DNA from 3 places in the Variovorax sp. LjRoot130 genome. Region 2 is predicted to be linked to each of the others. Evidence: predicted binding sites of a transcription regulator. Region 2 holds the regulator's gene; each other region holds the start of a gene.
The links. The regulator FNR, encoded in region 2, switches genes on or off when oxygen is low (the NO sensors DNR and NnrR bind a similar motif). The targets are predictions, from matches to a motif close to TTGATNNNNATCAA.
Positions count from the first base shown of each region.

Region 1 (5,211 bases), 120 kb from region 2:
GCCAGGCGCCGGTAGCCTTGTGTCTTCAGTATCAAAGGAGATCACATGGCTGCCCTGGATCGATCCGACGCACTCTCGCTCGACTTGCCCTTCATGGACCAGGCGTGTAAGGAGTTCTTCGGGCTCTTGGCGCTGGTTGACAAGGCTGACAACGCGCAGCTGCCATCGGCCTGGCGCGACCTGGTGGAGTGCGCCGCCGAGAATTTTGCGCGCGAAGACATCTGGATGCGAACGACCGGTTACGCATCGCGCAAGGAGCACGCGATCCAGCACCGCGTGGTGCTGGGGGTCATGCGCGAAGGTGCGTTGCAGGCCGAGGAAGGAAGGCTGCTGCAGGTGCGGGAGATGGCGCATCAGTTGAGAGACTGGTATGTCAAGCATGTGCAGACAATGGACGCCGCGCTGGCCCTCCACTTGCGCAGCGCACGATTCGAACCCGCGCCCGCCGACGTGCCGGCGCAGGCCTCGCTTCCCGTGTGGTCCGCGCTGCGTGCCGCCGTGGAGCACGGTGCGACGCATTGAGCGCTAGGGAGCCGCTCCGGGCAACTGCAGGCCGCCCTGGCCTGTGAGGCGCGCAGTGATCGCCGCCTTCAGCGGTGGCAGATGCTGGGCCGCGCGAAGGATCAGCTGACGTGCGAAGCGCTGCGGTGCGCCGGTGCTGGCATAGAGCTTCGCCACGGCATTCGTGCCGTGGTAGATCAGGGCCGAATCGCGACGATGCCTGCGTTCGTAGCCCGCCAGAACCGCGGCGGCGCCGATGTCCTGGTTGGCGGCGCGGGCTGCGCAGAGTGCGTGTGTGAGAGAGGTGATGCTTTGCAATCCTAGGTTGTAGCCGTGGGCCGTGACCGGATGCATGCCGACGGCCGCGTCGCCGACCAGCGCGCTGCGCAGGGCCGCAAAGCGGCGGGCATACGCGGCAACGAGCGGGTAGGCGAAGCGCCGCCCGAGCAGTTGCATGCGGCCCAGCCGGCCGCGGAACTGGCGCTCCACCAGGGTCGCGAACGCACGTTCGGGCAATGCCAACAGCTGCGCCGCCGCGGCGGCGTCGGTGGTCACCACGACCGACGAGACATGGCCCGCAGCGGGCAGCACCGCGAGCGTGCGTTCGTAGCCGAAGCACTCATACGCGACGTCGTCATGTGGCAGGTCGTGCTGCATCCGGCACACGATCATGGTGCGGCCGAAGTCATGCATGTCGGCCGCGATGCCGAGCTGCCGGCGGGACCAGGAGAATCGGCTGTCCGCCGCGACGAGCAGGCGGCCGCGCAGATGGTGCGGCGCGCACGGTGAGGTGCCGAACTCAAGTTCCGCGTGCGTGGACAAGGTGCCGATGCGCAGCGCCTGCGCGCTATCCATCAGACGCAGTCCCGGGCGCTGTGCCGCAGCTGCAAAACTGACGCGGCGCAGTGCATGGTTCGGCACGATCCAGCCCAGAGCGTCGGCGCCGTGGCCGTGCGCGTTGAAGGACAGCGCCGAGCGCTGCCGATCGCCATCCATGACGCGCGCTTCCCGGATGCGCCCGATTTCTTCGGGCAAGAGGCGCTGCCAAAGTCCCAGTGCGCGCAACGTGGCCACGCTGGCGTGGGTCAGCGCGATGTCGCGTCCGTCCTCGGCCGGGGCGGCCAGGGCCTCGCGCGGCTGGGCGTCCAGCACGGTAGCGGTGAAGCCGGCGTCGGCCAGGGCAATGGCCAAAGCCAGCCCGGTCGGACCGGCGCCGACGATGAGGACGTCACGATCCTGCTGCATTCAGTTTCCTCCGTGGATGAGGAGCCGGATTGTGGGCGGCGCAGCAGCGCTCACCTTGACGGAGGTCAAGGGTTGGCGAAACGGGCCTTGGCGCCCGAAAGTTCAACACGCGGCGCTTCAGGTCGAGCGCCGTGGGCGAGGGCGAGTTTGGCTGCAATGCTCCAGCGTTCAGCGGGCCAGCCTGAACTGACAGGCGTGGCACCGGATGGCCGCCGGTTCGATCAGCATGCGTTCGCGCGCGATGACACGCTCGCAATCGAGGCAAAGCGCGTAGAGGCCCAGGGAGATGCGTTGGAGTGCCTGTTCGATATCCTGCAGCGTCGGCCGACGAACCTTGACGGCAGCGAAGGCCGTGACATTGCCGACTTCCCCAGCCGACGAAGGGCAGGGCTCGGAAGCCTGCGCGTCGGGCGCATGCTCGGCGCGGCCGTCGTGCAGCTGGGCGCGTTCGCTGAGCGCCCACCGCTTCAGGATGTCCAGACGCTCGATGAAGGACTGCAGATCTTCCGGCTTCATGTGGTTCATGCTGGCGGCTCGGGATGAGGTTGACTGGCCGCCAGTATCCGGATGTCCATTCGCCCGGGATTTGATCCGCGTCAAATTCCGCGTCGCCCAAAACTCCGCGCAGCTGCCAGCGGGCGACCTTGTCCGTATCTGGCCTGACGGCGTGTGACAGCCGTTGGCCCAGGAGCAGCCCTCGGATTCTCACCTCCCAAGCTTTCCGAAAATCCGGCGGATAACCGCGTCTGCATCCGCGTCGAAGCAGCGCCCATGACTGAGCAAGATGCGGCGAGGCCGCCATGCGTGAAGTTTCGCGATGGCCGCAGCTGCCTTTTTTCGCTGCAACAACAGCGGCAGGCGCATCCCGAAGAACACCTGCCCGCGTGGGTAGTACATCCCGCTCATCCTCGTCAACGTTCGCCAAGGCTCGTCCATCTTGTCCAACTCGATGTTGATGATGGCGTCCGTCACGATGAGAGATTCTGATTCCCGGTGGAAGAAGATGAATTCCTTGAAGTAGCCACCCGGAAACAGCGTTTGGTCCAGTTCGTTCCGCCATTCGCCCGGCGGGTCCAGATCGAGGTCTCTCCCGAAACGGATCTCCACGCGCCGCGCTCTGCTCCTTCTGCGTACGCCCGGCGACGCCCATGCGACGGCATCCGGAAAGGCGTTCAACCACTCCCCAATGTGGGCATAGTGGAACTGGTTGGGGGAGATCAGATACCGGACAGTCCCGAGGTGCTCAAGCTCGTCTGCAAGCTTGCGATCGAACTTCGTCGGCGAGTGAAGGAAAAGATCGCCGTTCGAGAGGCGCACCACCGTCATGCGGGTGGTGAACGGTAGCGGCAGCCTGACGCCAGCCACGGTCAGGTATTCAAAGGGCCCGTCGACAACTCCGATGTTTGCCGCCACAGGCTTGTACACATTGATCGGCTCGTAAAGTGCTGCGCTCATGTTGCCGTCTCGGATACATCCTGCACGATTCTGGCAGCGCTTGACCCTGCCGACCTTCTTTGGGGCCCTAAGCCGCCGTACATGGCCGTTGGACGGCCCGCATACACGAAGGTCCGCAGGCGCGACACGGGAATGTTCGAATGTTCGGTGGCGCGCCGCGTGAAGATCCCGTGGCGCGCGGGCCCAAGCACCACACCGGATCAAGCACTTTCAGGACCGCTGAGCGAGTGCAAAGGGCCATGAGCGGACCCTCGGCTCGGGCTCCAACCTCCGCCCCTCGACGATGCTCTGCTGTCGAAGAATTACCCTTCGGAGCCGAATGAGCTACGCACTGCGAATATGGGAAGACCCGCAGCCGGCGCATCGTCGCCCGACATAAAGAGCACGCGACGTCCGCCGCTCGTGCGGGTCGGCGGCCATCATCTCCACCAAGTCGCGAAAGCTCAGCTTGAACCGCAGGTACCAGGGCTGGCCTTTGAACAGTTCGTCCATGCTCTGCAACCGCTGCGCCATCGACTCGCCACCGCAGGGGCGATTTGCACCGGGTGGTCGCGGGCCTGGCCTCGGCCGGCAGTGGGGTGATGCAGACCAGCAGCGCGGCGGCCTGCTCCTTGCGGGGTCGAGCTGCCTGACTACAATTTATAAGCCTACAGCCAAAACGCACGCACCGTTCCCGGCACAGCGCCCGGCCGAGAGCACGTGGCGGCGGGAGAACCGCGCAGGAAGGCCGTAGGGGTGTTTTTCAGGGGGCGGCCGGCCTGACTGGGAGAGCATCATGACGACAACGATTTCGAAACAGGTCTGCTTCCAGCTCGACAGCCGATTGACCGCGGCTGAAGCCGCGCTGGCGGCTGACGGCATAGCATGCCCAGTTCTCGTGGCGGTCGTTGCGGAGTTTCGGCGGAAGTTCGCGAAAACGCGGCCCGCGGTGGAAGGCGCCCCTGCCCCCGGCCAACGCGAGGCCGTATTCGAGCTTGAGCAGGCGGCCGATAGCGCCAAGTGGGCGGCTTTGGCCGACCCGGGTGCGTCCGAGCAGATTAAGCTGGCGGTCGTCGCCGCGCACGACTCGATCTGCTGGTTCAAGGCGACCGGCTGCCTGCTCGACCGGGAGTACGCCGAACAAGACCCGCTCGCCTGCGAACCTGAAGCGTCGTGGGTCGCTGTCGATCGGCGCCGAGGACGCAACCCCGAGGCGTGCGCATCAAGGACTTGGAGCAGATCTACCAGGTCACTTTGAACCCGCTGCGCAACACAGTTTGAATCTTCGGGCGGTTTCTTCACCCACTTTGAATTTCCCCGGTCGCAGAAACGGGTCACAAGGCTCCGACGGTCAGGCCGCAAACAGCCGGTTAGGCCCGCCGGCGCCGTCGAGGATGCGGCAGGATGCGGCCCAGCGGACCTCCGCCGGCAACCTTCACCATGAGCTTGCAATGAAGAATATCCAGGTCATCGACGGCGCCGTGAATTGCGTCTACGACATCCTTGCCGCGACTGACGAGGAGTTCTCGCTCATTTTCCCGGCTGGACAGGACGTCGCGTTCATCGATGAGGTCTACGAACGCAGGCTTGATGAAGCAACGCTCAACAGCGCGTTCAAAGCGCTATGGACACGGCGTGTAGTCAAAGCACAAGCCATGGAAATTCATGGCTTGCTGTTCTACCAATTGGACGAGAAGAAGCCGTATTACCCAAGTAGGCGAGATGAGGAAGCAGTAAACTCGGGCGGCTCCAGACTTCGATAGATGCACATGCCGGCAGCGCGCATGGCTGGCTGGCTGGCAGAAAGCTCTTCGGCAGAATGCGGCCATCACCTGGCCATCACCAGCCATTCAATGTTGATGCCAAAAAGCAGTCGCTCAACGCCGCTCTCGACCCATTGCTGCTGTTAGCAAATTTCGAGTCGAACGCCCGCTTGACATTTTCGAGACCGGCCATTGCCACCCGGTTTCCGCAGGGGGCACGCCGTTGGCTCCACGCGCGCCCACGCAGCACGATGCCTTGACATGGCTT
Region 1 is NZ_CAXURM020000002.1:1,357,280-1,362,490, reverse strand. It holds gene ACSQ86_RS36315 (YitT family protein) at 1-15, shown strand, start outside; gene ACSQ86_RS36310 (bacteriohemerythrin) at 46-522, shown strand; gene ubiM (5-demethoxyubiquinol-8 5-hydroxylase UbiM) at 526-1,746, opposite strand; gene ACSQ86_RS36300 (TraR/DksA family transcriptional regulator) at 1,915-2,271, opposite strand; gene ACSQ86_RS36295 (hypothetical protein) at 2,452-3,201, opposite strand; partial or broken gene ACSQ86_RS36290 (IS6 family transposase) at 3,616-3,714, opposite strand; gene ACSQ86_RS36285 (hypothetical protein) at 3,977-4,438, shown strand; gene ACSQ86_RS36280 (hypothetical protein) at 4,632-4,943, shown strand.
Region 1: ubiM (5-demethoxyubiquinol-8 5-hydroxylase UbiM) is a predicted target of FNR. The motif match lies at 1,802-1,815, and genes of this name have one in related genera.

Region 2 (5,211 bases):
TCTCGGCGCTGTCGCTCTTCCTCTTCACCGCGGTGGCCGGGCGGTTGTGGTGCGGCTATGCCTGTCCGCAAACCGTCTACACCGAGATCTTCATGTGGGTCGAGCAAAAGATCGAAGGCAACCGCATCGCGCGCATGCGCCTGGACGAAGGCGACTTCTCGCTCGAGAAGCTGGTCAAGAAGTGGTTCAAGCACATCGTGTGGCTCGGCATCGCGCTGTGGACCGGCTTCACCTTCGTCGGCTACTTCACGCCGATCCGCGAGTTGGGCCTGGAGTTCCTGCAGACGCGCATGGGTTCGTGGGAGGTGTTCTGGGTCTTCTTCTACGGCTTTGCGACCTACGGCAATGCGGGTTTCATGCGCGAGCAGGTCTGCATGTACATGTGTCCCTATGCGCGCTTCCAGAGCGCCATGTTCGATCGCGACACGCTGATCGTGAGCTACGACAGCGAGCGTGGCGAGCCCCGCGGGGTGCGTTCCAAGAGCAGCAATGCCCGCGCTCAGGGACTTGGCGACTGCATCGACTGTTCGTTGTGCGTGCAGGTCTGCCCGACCGGCATCGACATCCGCAAGGGGCTGCAGTACGAGTGCATCGGCTGCGGGCTCTGTGTGGACGCCTGCAACACCGTGATGGACAAGATGGCCACACCGCGAGGTCTGATCCGCTACGCGACCCAGAACGGCATGGCCGGCCATTGGACGCCGAGGCAGGTGCTGCGCCGCGTGCTGCGCCCACGGGTGCTGATCTACACGGGCTTGCTCGCTGCGCTGACGATGGGGGTGCTGGCGAGCCTGGTCGTGCGCATGCCGCTGAAGGTCGACGTGGTGCGCGACCGGGCTTCGCTCGCGCGCATCGTCGAGGGCGGCCAACTCGAGAACGTCTATCGCCTGCAGATCATGAACGCGACCGAGCAGGTACAGCGCTACCGCATCGAAGCCAGGGGGCTGGAAGGCTTGAGCGTGTCGCCGCCTGATCCGGTCGAGGTCGGTTCTGCGCAGTCGCGCTGGGTCGCGGTGCGCCTGCAGCTCCCCTACGGCAGCGCCACCGCGGGTTCCCACGTCGTGCACTTCGACGTGCGCTCGGCCGACGGCAGCGCGCAGGTGTCGGAGAAGGCGACCTTCCTGGTGCCTCGTTGAGTTGGCAAAGAGGAGACAAGATGGACGATCATGCGATGACTTCCCCGAAGAGCGAACCCTGGTGGCAGTTCCCGCTGCTGTGGATGGTGATGGCCGGGCCCGCGGTGGTCGTCGTCGCCAGCTTCGTGACGCTCTGGCTCGCCCTGCGCACGCCCGATCCGGTGGTGGCGCCAGACTACTACCGCCAGGGCATCGAGATCAACAAGCATCTGATCGAAAAGAAACTGATGCCCGCGCTGGCGGGCCGCAATCATGCGGCAACGCCTGATGCCGACCTGCCCGCACCCAGGCGCTGATGGTCATGAAGACGCGCAACTGGATGTCGATTCTCTGGCCCGCCTTTCTGCTGGCGAGCGCGGCCGAACTGCTGGTGTTTGCACTGGTCGACCCCGGCGACCTCCACTGGCGCGGCGAGGCCGTCGGCCTGTCCCGCCAGACAGTCTATGCGGCCGGCTTCTTCGTCTTCTGGCTGCTGGCGATAGGGTCGAGCGCGCTGACGCTGCTTTTGACCAGGCCGGCCTCCGAGATCAACAGCCGGGAGGATTGACGATGCGCCGGAGCGCCTCGGCGTCGACGATGCGAAGATTGCGCTTCTCCACCTCGACGATCCCATCCTCCATGAACTTGGAGAGCGTTCGGCTCACGGTTTCGAGGGTGAGTCCGAGGTAGCTGCCGATCTCCTCGCGGGTCATGCGCAGCACGAACTCGGAGCGCGAGAAACCGCGCGCGTGCAGGCGCTGCACGAGGTTGAGCAGAAAAGCCGCGAGGCGTTCCTCGGCCCGCATGCTTCCCAGCAGCAGCATCACCCCGTGCTCGCGCACGATCTCGCGGCTCATGATCTGATGCACGTGGCGCTGCAGCGCCGCGACCTCGCGCGACAGTTCCTCGATTCGGTGAAAGGGCATCACGCAGACCTCGGCATCCTCGAGCGCGACCGCGTCGCAGGTGTGCTGGTTGTTGACGATGCCGTCGAGGCCGATGATTTCGCCGGCCATCTGGAAACCGGTGACCTGGTCGCGCCCATCCTCGGTCGCCACGCGGGTCTTGAAGACACCGGTGCGGATCGCATAGAGCGAGGTGAAGGGCTCGCCGTTGCGAAAGAGCGTCTCGCGTCGTCGGACCTTGCGCCGCGTGGCCACGATCTCGTCGATGCGTTTCAACTCGCTCGGCTCCAGCCCCGCGGGCATGCACAGCTCGCGCAGGGTGCAACTGGAGCAGGCGACCTTGATGTGTTCGGCTTTCATGGAGGGCGTCGAGGGTTGCAGTGATTCTGTGACGCGGTGCGCCGCCCAGGCTTGATGCACATCAAGGATGACGGGTCGACCTGCCCGCATAGTGGGTCATTGCTTGCCAGACCCACCGCCGCAATGAACACATCTCTCGCCCTCGCCCCTGCCGATTCATCTCGCGTCCCGGCCGAGCACAACCGCACGCGCTTCTCGCGCATCGTCTGATCATGCAGACTGCGCTCGCCAGCACTGCGCTCCTGATGGGATTGGTCGGCGGGCCCCATTGCGTCGCGATGTGCGGTGCTGCCTGTGCCGGCGTGATCCGCATCGTGCGCGTGCCGGTGGATGGTGGTGTGGCGCCGCTTTCGGCGAGCCCTCCGGCCGTTTCCGCATCCGTCGCCTTCCATGCGGCCCGTATCGCGGGCTATACGGCTGCCGGGGCGGCCGCCGCAGCGGCGATGCAGAGCCTCGGGTTCGCAAGCGAACAGGTCGCGGCGTTGCGTCCTCTGTGGGTGCTGCTTCATGTGTTCGTGCTCGCCTGGGGCCTGGTGCTCGCCGCACTCGGGCGACAGCCACTCTGGGCGCACCGTATCGGGCGCGCGCTCGCGACGCGCCTGCGGCCGCTCACCGGTTCGATGGCCGGCGTGCTCGCGACGGGTGCGCTCTGGGTCTCCATGCCTTGCGGTCTGTTGTATTCCGCGCTGATGCTTGCCGGGCTGGCCAACGGACCGGCGCAAGGCGCACTGACGATGGCCCTCTTTGCCGTGGGCAGCGGCGTGTCGCTGGTTCTGGCCCCTTGGCTGTGGCAGCGCTTGCGTTCAGGTGCCAGCATTGCGCGCAAGGAATGGGGAACCCGGCTTGCCGGCGGCCTGCTTGCGGCAGTGGCAATTCAGGCGCTGTGGATCGACCTGAGTCATCAGATCGACATATGGTGCCGCTGAAGGGAGACACCATGAGACGCAACATGATCGCGCTGATCGGACTTTCGGCCGTCTGCGCCGCGCTCATGAGCCCTTGCGCTGCCCAGCAGCGCCCCGCGCAGCCAGACCTTCAGATGCAGGGCATGGCCGCCCATGACGTTGCATATCAGGCGGCTCTCGATGCAGCCTCGGCCACAAGAAACGCGTCCAAGGACGCCGCTGCGGCGTTGCTCAAGGCAAGAAGGTATGCAGCTCGGCCCTCTGATCGCCGCGTGAAGGCGGCCGGCGAAGCGGCACGAAAGACCGGGCTGTCCGCCCATCGCGCTTGGCAAAGGGCGCTTGTTGCAGCCGATCGCGCGACGAGCCAAAGCAAGACAGCGGCCGAGCATGCGGCGCAGGCGAGCGAACAAGCCTCTGTCGCCTGGAATCGGGCGCTCGAGCAGATCGAGGCGGCGTCCGACCAGTTCGCTGGGGCGAGCACGGCGCAAGCCAAGAGCGCCGCGAGCGCTGTCTACGAAGATCTCCGGACAGCGCGCGATGCCTTGCGCATGGCAGCAAAGGCGAGCCACGAGGCCGCTGAGGAATCATGGCGGGCGAAAAGGCGGGCGCTGAGCGGAGAGACAGCTTCGGCCGCGCCTTAGCGCCGGGTTAGCCTTCAATGGAGCACAAACCAGACGGCAGCGGCCCATGTGCATGCGAGTTTGGCAAACAGGGCGGCGGCGATACGCAGCGCGAAGCTGCAACCCCCGCGATGGCGGCCAGGGTACATCGGGTCACCGTGTTGGCGCTGACCGCGACCAAGGCGCCGCGCACGAAGTGATGGTCGGCAAGCGCCCGCCTATGCTGCAACGGCGAAGGTGCGCAGGCCTGCGGCGGCGCGCCGATCACCGTCGCCCTTGCGACCCCTTGCGACGTTCGCGCTCGAAGCCGAGCAGGAGCCCGATGCCCAACGCCACGGCCAGGCCGACGACCGCGCCTGGCCGGGCGAGTTGCTCATACCTTCAGTGTCGCTTGAAGCTGCGCGTTCGCCGAGCCGCCGGCGCGCCAGGGATATCGCGAAGCATCAATCCAGGGTGATCCAGGCAATCAGCGCCTGGAGGGCGAGCCACAGCAGCGCCGCGCCGAGCAGCACCAAGACCGCGACGATCATCCACATGGCAGATCTCCCAAGGCGCCTCGATGGGCCGACATTCACGGTCGTCCTGGCCGGCCCCGAGGGCTGTCGCTGGCACAGGTGCCGACGCCGAGCAGCGCGTAGGCGGGGCAGGCGCCGAAGAGGCCTGTCAGCAGGGGCACGATGCCCAGATATCCCCATGGCCCGATCGTCCCGGCAGCCGACAGGCCGATGAGCGCGGCACCCGCCGTGATGCGCAGCAGGCGATCGGCAGCTCCAACATTCCGCTTCATTGCGCACGCTCCTTGTGGCTTCAATGCCATCCATCGTGCGCCAGACATGGGCGGGCGTCCTTGCGATGGATCAAGGGGTGATGATCGGACTGTTCAATGTCCTGACCACGCGCCGCACGCCCGAATCGGCCGGTTCCGCCGGATCGGCCTCGAAGCCCATGGCGCGCGCCAGGTTCAGCATCCGCGTGTTCTCGCGCAGGATGATGCCCACGAGACGGCCGATTCCGCGGCTCCTGGCGTGCTCGATCAATTGCGCGAACAGCAGCTTGCCGAGCCCGGCGCCCTTGAGATCGGAGCGCACGATAATGGCGAACTCGGCCTCCACCCGGTCGGGATCGCTCACGGTACGGGCCACGCCCAGCGTCTCGGGTGCGCCCTGCGCGTCGGAGCCTTCGGCAATGAAGGCCATCTCACGGTCGTAGTCGATCTGGGTGAGGCGGGCGAGCTCGCTGCGCGGCAGCTCACGCCTTGTCTGGAAGATTCGCATGCGGATGTCTTCCGGGTCGAGTTGCTCCAGAA
Region 2 is NZ_CAXURM020000002.1:1,472,518-1,477,728, reverse strand. It holds gene ccoG (cytochrome c oxidase accessory protein CcoG) at 1-1,136, shown strand, start outside; gene ACSQ86_RS36895 (FixH family protein) at 1,157-1,432, shown strand; gene ACSQ86_RS36890 (hypothetical protein) at 1,438-1,683, shown strand; gene fnr (fumarate/nitrate reduction transcriptional regulator Fnr) at 1,664-2,380, opposite strand; gene ACSQ86_RS36880 (sulfite exporter TauE/SafE family protein) at 2,593-3,306, shown strand; gene ACSQ86_RS36875 (hypothetical protein) at 3,330-3,926, shown strand; gene ACSQ86_RS36870 (YgaP family membrane protein) at 4,477-4,692, opposite strand; gene ACSQ86_RS36865 (bifunctional acetate--CoA ligase family protein/GNAT family N-acetyltransferase) at 4,763-5,211, opposite strand, start outside.

Region 3 (5,211 bases), 130 kb from region 2:
TCGCAGCAGCCGTAAGGCGGCAAGGGCTGCTCGCCGCAGGGATTGGTCGCCTCGATGTGCTCGCAGTAGCGCAGGTTGTTGTCGTTGTTGATGGCGTCCGTGAACAGGATCCCCGGTTCGGCGAAGTCGTAGGCCGAACGCATGATCGTGTCCCAGAGTTCTCGCGCCGGCAGGCGCCGGTAGATCCAGTGGCCGTCCAGGGCCTGCGTGGCGCCTCGCGCGATCAGTTCGGACCCCGGCTTGGCGCTGTGCACGAGCGCCCATTCCTCGTCGGCCGCCAGCGCGCGCATGAACTGGTCGCTGACCGCGACGGACACGTTGAAGTTGTTCCAGCGCCCCGGCGTCCGCTTGGCGGTGATGAACTCCTGCACGTCGGGGTGGTCGATGCGCAGCACGCCCATCTGCGCGCCGCGGCGCGCCCCTGCGCTCTCGACGGTCGCACAGGACCGGTCGAACACGTCGATGTAGCTGCACGGGCCCGAGGCCAGCGAAGCGGTGGCGCGCACCTGGGCGCCGCGCGGTCGGATACGGGAAAAGTCATAGCCCACGCCGCCGCCACGGCGCATGGTCTCCGCGGCCTCGCGCAGTGCCTCGTAGATGCCGGCATAGCCGGCCTCGTCCTGGCCTTGAATGCAGTCACCTACCGGCTGCACGAAACAATTGATCAACGTGGCATCGAGCTCGGTGCCGGCGGCACTCATGATGCGCCCGGCCCCAATGGCTCCTGCGCGCAGGTTGGCGAGGAAGCGCGCCTGCCACTGCGCGCGTTCGCCTTCGGCCTCCACCGACGCCAGCGCGCGCGCGACGCGCGCAAACAGGTCCTCGGCCTCCTGCTCGCCGGGCTTGAGGTACTTTTCCAGCAGCACGTCGCGGCTGATGGGCTGCACCGGCAGCAACGAGCCCAAACCAAGGTCGTCACGCTTCATACGACGGTCTTCTTGGTCGCGGCGCCCGAACGGCACGAGCCGGCGCCCGGGTAGAACAAGCGGTGCTCTTCGCGAGCGCTTGAGCGGGCATCGCCGCGCGCGGCGGGCTGCTGCGAAAGGGTTGGGCTGGATATGACTGTGTGCTGATGCACGATGGGTCTCCTGAAGGGTGCTTGAGCTCGGGGATCAGACGCTCGAGCCGCCCGTGACCCGCGTCCGGCAAGAGCCAGTTGGGCCGTCGACGATTGGCGAGCTGCAGGCGAGGTGCATTTGGCAGGGCAGGGTGCGACGCAGTGGCTAGATGATTCGGGAGAAGCGAGCGCGCTTGCGATCCGTTTGCAGATAGCGGTCGAAGACCATCGCCACGGCCCGTACGAAGAACCAGCCTTTGTCGGTGACAGTGAGATCGCGGTCCGTGAGGCAAACGAGGCCGTCCGCCTCCAGCTGGCCGAGAGCGGCCAGTTCGGACGCGAAGTAGTCACGAAAGGTGATCAGGTGGGCGATGTCGATCGACTCGAAGTCGACATGGCCCTGGCACATGATGGCCATGATCACCGCGCGACGCAGCACGTCGTCGCGCGACAGCGCGAGCCCGCGCACCACCGGCAGCCGTCCCTGGTTGAGATGGTCGTAGTAGTCCTCCAGGGTCTTTGCGTTCTGGCTGTAGGTGCCACCAACCCTTCCGATCGCCGATACGCCAAGCGCGACAAGGTCGCAGTCCGGCTGCGTGCTGTAGCCCTGGAAATTGCGGTGCAGCCGACCTTGGCGTTTGGCGACAGCCAGGCTGTCGTCCGGCAACGCGAAGTGGTCCATGCCGATGTAGACATAGCCAGCGCAGGTGAGGGCGGTGATGGAGCGCGACAGCATCTCGATCTTCGTGGCCGCGTAGGGCAATTCGTCGGCGGCGATCCGGCGCTGCGGCTTGAACCTCTCGGGCAAGTGCGCGTAGGCATAGAGGGCGATGCGGTCCGGACGCAGCTCGCAGATCTGCGCCAACGTGCGGTCGAACGAGGCAGCGCTTTGACGCGGCAGTCCATAGATCAGGTCGACGTTGATGGACTGGAATTTCAGCTCGCGCGCCGAGGCGACCAGATCGAATACTTGTTGTGCCGGCTGGATGCGATGTACCGCTTGCTGGACGTCGGGGTCGAAGTCCTGGACGCCGAAACTCAGCCGATTGAAGCCCAGCCGGGCCAGGTGGGCAAGACGGCCGGCGTCGACCGTGCGTGGATCGACCTCGATGGAACATTCGGCGCCCGGCGCGAATGAAAAAGCTTCGCGCAGCATCCGCATCAGGTCGCTCAGCCCGTCATCGCTCAGGAAGGTCGGCGTCCCGCCGCCAAGGTGAAGCTGGCTCACCGGCGTCCGTGCGCTCAATTGCGCCGCGTGCAGGGCGATCTCCTTCTCCAGGTATCCCAGGTACTCACGCGCACGGGAGGCATGCCGCGTGATGATCTTGTTGCACGCGCAGTAGTAGCACAGCGACGCACAGAACGGAATGTGGACGTAGAGGGAGATGGGGGTCATGACTGCGCTGATGCCCAGCCTTCGCTGCCGCGCCGCGGCACCGTAGTCGTCGGGGCCGAAGGCCTCGACAAAGCGGTCCGCCGTCGGATAGGACGTGTAGCGAGGCCCGGCCACATCGAAGCGGGCCAGCACGTCGGCCGAGACCGAAGACGGTGAGGTTTCGTGGGGCGGAGCCAGGACAGTGGACATCATTGCGTTCAACCAAGGAAAGGCAGGTCTTCACTGTGCCTTCGTCGCGCCGGTCGTTGGTTGATGCTTGTCAACATAAGCAGCCGGACCGCTCGGCAGGAGGCATCTGAACAACGATCTGCACGAGCGCCGATGACGACGATGACGACGATGGCGACGATGGCGACGATGGCGACGATGGCGACGATGGCGACGATGACGCCGAGCGACTCGGCGCCCGGCGAGACGCTGGCGGGAGAGCGGTCGGATGCGGCGTCGAGGCCATGACTGCCGCGACGGTCAGGGGGCGACGTTGCGTTGTGCGCGGAGCTTGCACGCTGAAGCGCCCGCGCTGCGTGCTGCCTACGAGCAGCAGGTGGTCCAGATCAATACGGTCTCGGAGATCTCAACTTCAGCGCTCGTTCGCAAGGGCATCCACCTGGGGTTCGAGCCGGGCTCGGCAGCAAATGGATCAGCGCGCAGCGCGCCTTGGCGCTTATCAGGAAAGCGCGCGGGCCAAGGTATCAGCGCAGTACCAGCACGGGCACGTCGGAGTTCGCAAGCACATGCGCGGTTTCGCTGCCCAGGAAAGCGCGTGCCAGCCCTTTTCGTCCGTGCGAGGCCATCACGATGAGATCGCTGCCGTGCTTGATGGCGGCACCAATGATTGAATCGGCCACTCGATTCGATTTGACAGACGCCGTGCTGACCCGTACGCCGCATGCTTCGGCGCGCTTCTCGAGCGCCTCGAGCATGGTCTTCGCCTGCTCAGCGCGCCGGCACCCGATGCGGTCGATCTCCTCGGCTTCGAATTCGATGGTGCCGTCCATGTAGCTCTTGGCTTGCCGTCGTACCACGGTCACGGCCCTGAGCTCGGCCTTGTGCTCCGCAGCCAGGTCGATGGCTTTCGAGACGGCCTTTTCCGCCAGCACGGAGCCGTCAGTGGCAACAAGAATGCGCTTGAACATGAACTGTCTCCTCGGAGGTTGAGTTTCTGCAGCGTAGCCCCGCGGGGGCTTTGGAGCTTGATCCAGATCAAGCATGCACCCGGTTTCAAACGCAGAATGCGGCAAGCGAACGAGTACATGGACCTGCCGACGCACCCGAGAAGGCGACGACTGCGGGGAATGGTGAGCGCGCGTCGAGCGCGCGCAACATAGGAATGCAGCTGTATCCGAACGAGGAGCCGATCCCGATGACTGACCGAACTCGTGAGCCCGCCTGGGCCCATGGATCCCAGCAACAAGGCCGGGATCGGTGCGTCAGCAGTGGGGCGCATGCGATGTGCAGCATGTCCCACTTGAGCCTCGCTGTCTCGAACGCCTACGCGCGTCGACTCGTCGGCCGGCCGGATCTGCTGCATCGAACACGCTCCACTTGTGCGGCCGCTGCCGCAACGCTGACATGCGCTCGATGAACAGATCTCGGCAATGGACGCTGGGCGCCAAGCTGGCGCTGGTCGCCATGCCGTTCCTGTTGGCAGCCCTTGGCGCCATCGCGACCTTGGTCTACATGTCATGGCAGATCGAGGGGGGCGCCGCTGCGGTCAACGAAGCCGGGCGCATGCGCATGCAAACCTATCGGATGGTGCTGTCGGCTGGCGCGGGCGATGTACGGGCGCTGTCTCAGCAGGTGGCAGAGTTCGAGCGCAGCCTCCAGGGACTGCGCCGCGGCGACACCGAACGGCCGTTGTTCGTGCCCTGGGACGACACCGTGCGTCAACGCTTCGCCGTCGTCGAACGCGACTGGGCCGCCTTTCGCCGGCGCCTGAACGATTCGATGCCGCCGGGCGTCGCGACCCGCCTCGGCGAAGACGCCGTCGCGTTCACGTCGAGCATCGATGCATTCGTCGCCGGCATCGAGGCCCATTTGTCGCGATGGACTGCGCTGATGCATTTGCTGCAGGTCGCGATGATGGGCGTGGCGCTCATCGGCGCGGCGGTGCTGGTCCATACCGGTTACCGCTTCGTCCTGGAGCCGCTGGGATTGCTCAAGCGAGCGATTCACCGCCTACAGGATGGCGATCTCGGCGCCCGCGTCGAGCGCACCAGCACGGACGAGTTCGGCACCCTGGCGGAGGGATTCAACAACATGGCCGAGCAGCTGCAGGCCATGTACCGGAATCTGGAAGGCCGGGTCCAGGAGAAGACGGCGCAGTTGGAGAAAGAGCGCGGCCGGCTGGAATGCCTCTATGAGGTGACGACGTTGGTCGCCAAGGCCTCGACACTCGACAAACTGGCGCAGGGGTTCACGCAGAGCATCGCACAGATCGCACATGCCGACGGCGTCGCCTTGCGCTGGTCGGACGAGGCGAACCGCCGGTACCTGATGCTCGCCTCACAGGGCTTGCCGCAGGCGATGACCGATGCCGAGCATTGCCTGGCGGCAGGCGATTGCCATTGCGGCTCGCCACTGGCATCGCCGGGCGCGCGTGTCATTCCGATCCGTACCATGCACCCCCTGCGGATGCGACATTGCGCCCAGGCCGGCTTCGAGACCGTGGTGTCCATACCGATCCGGCTGCATGAGCGGCTGATGGGTGAGGTGGACCTCTTCTTCCACGCCCAGATCACGATCTCCGAAGCCGAGC
Region 3 is NZ_CAXURM020000002.1:1,338,929-1,344,139, reverse strand. It holds gene ACSQ86_RS36210 (adenosylcobalamin-dependent ribonucleoside-diphosphate reductase) at 1-926, opposite strand, end outside; gene hemN (oxygen-independent coproporphyrinogen III oxidase) at 1,224-2,642, opposite strand; gene ACSQ86_RS36200 (hypothetical protein) at 2,775-2,909, shown strand; gene ACSQ86_RS36195 (universal stress protein) at 3,146-3,664, opposite strand; gene ACSQ86_RS36190 (type IV pili methyl-accepting chemotaxis transducer N-terminal domain-containing protein) at 4,035-5,211, shown strand, end outside.
Region 3: hemN (oxygen-independent coproporphyrinogen III oxidase) is a predicted target of FNR. The motif match lies at 2,703-2,716, and genes of this name have one in related genera.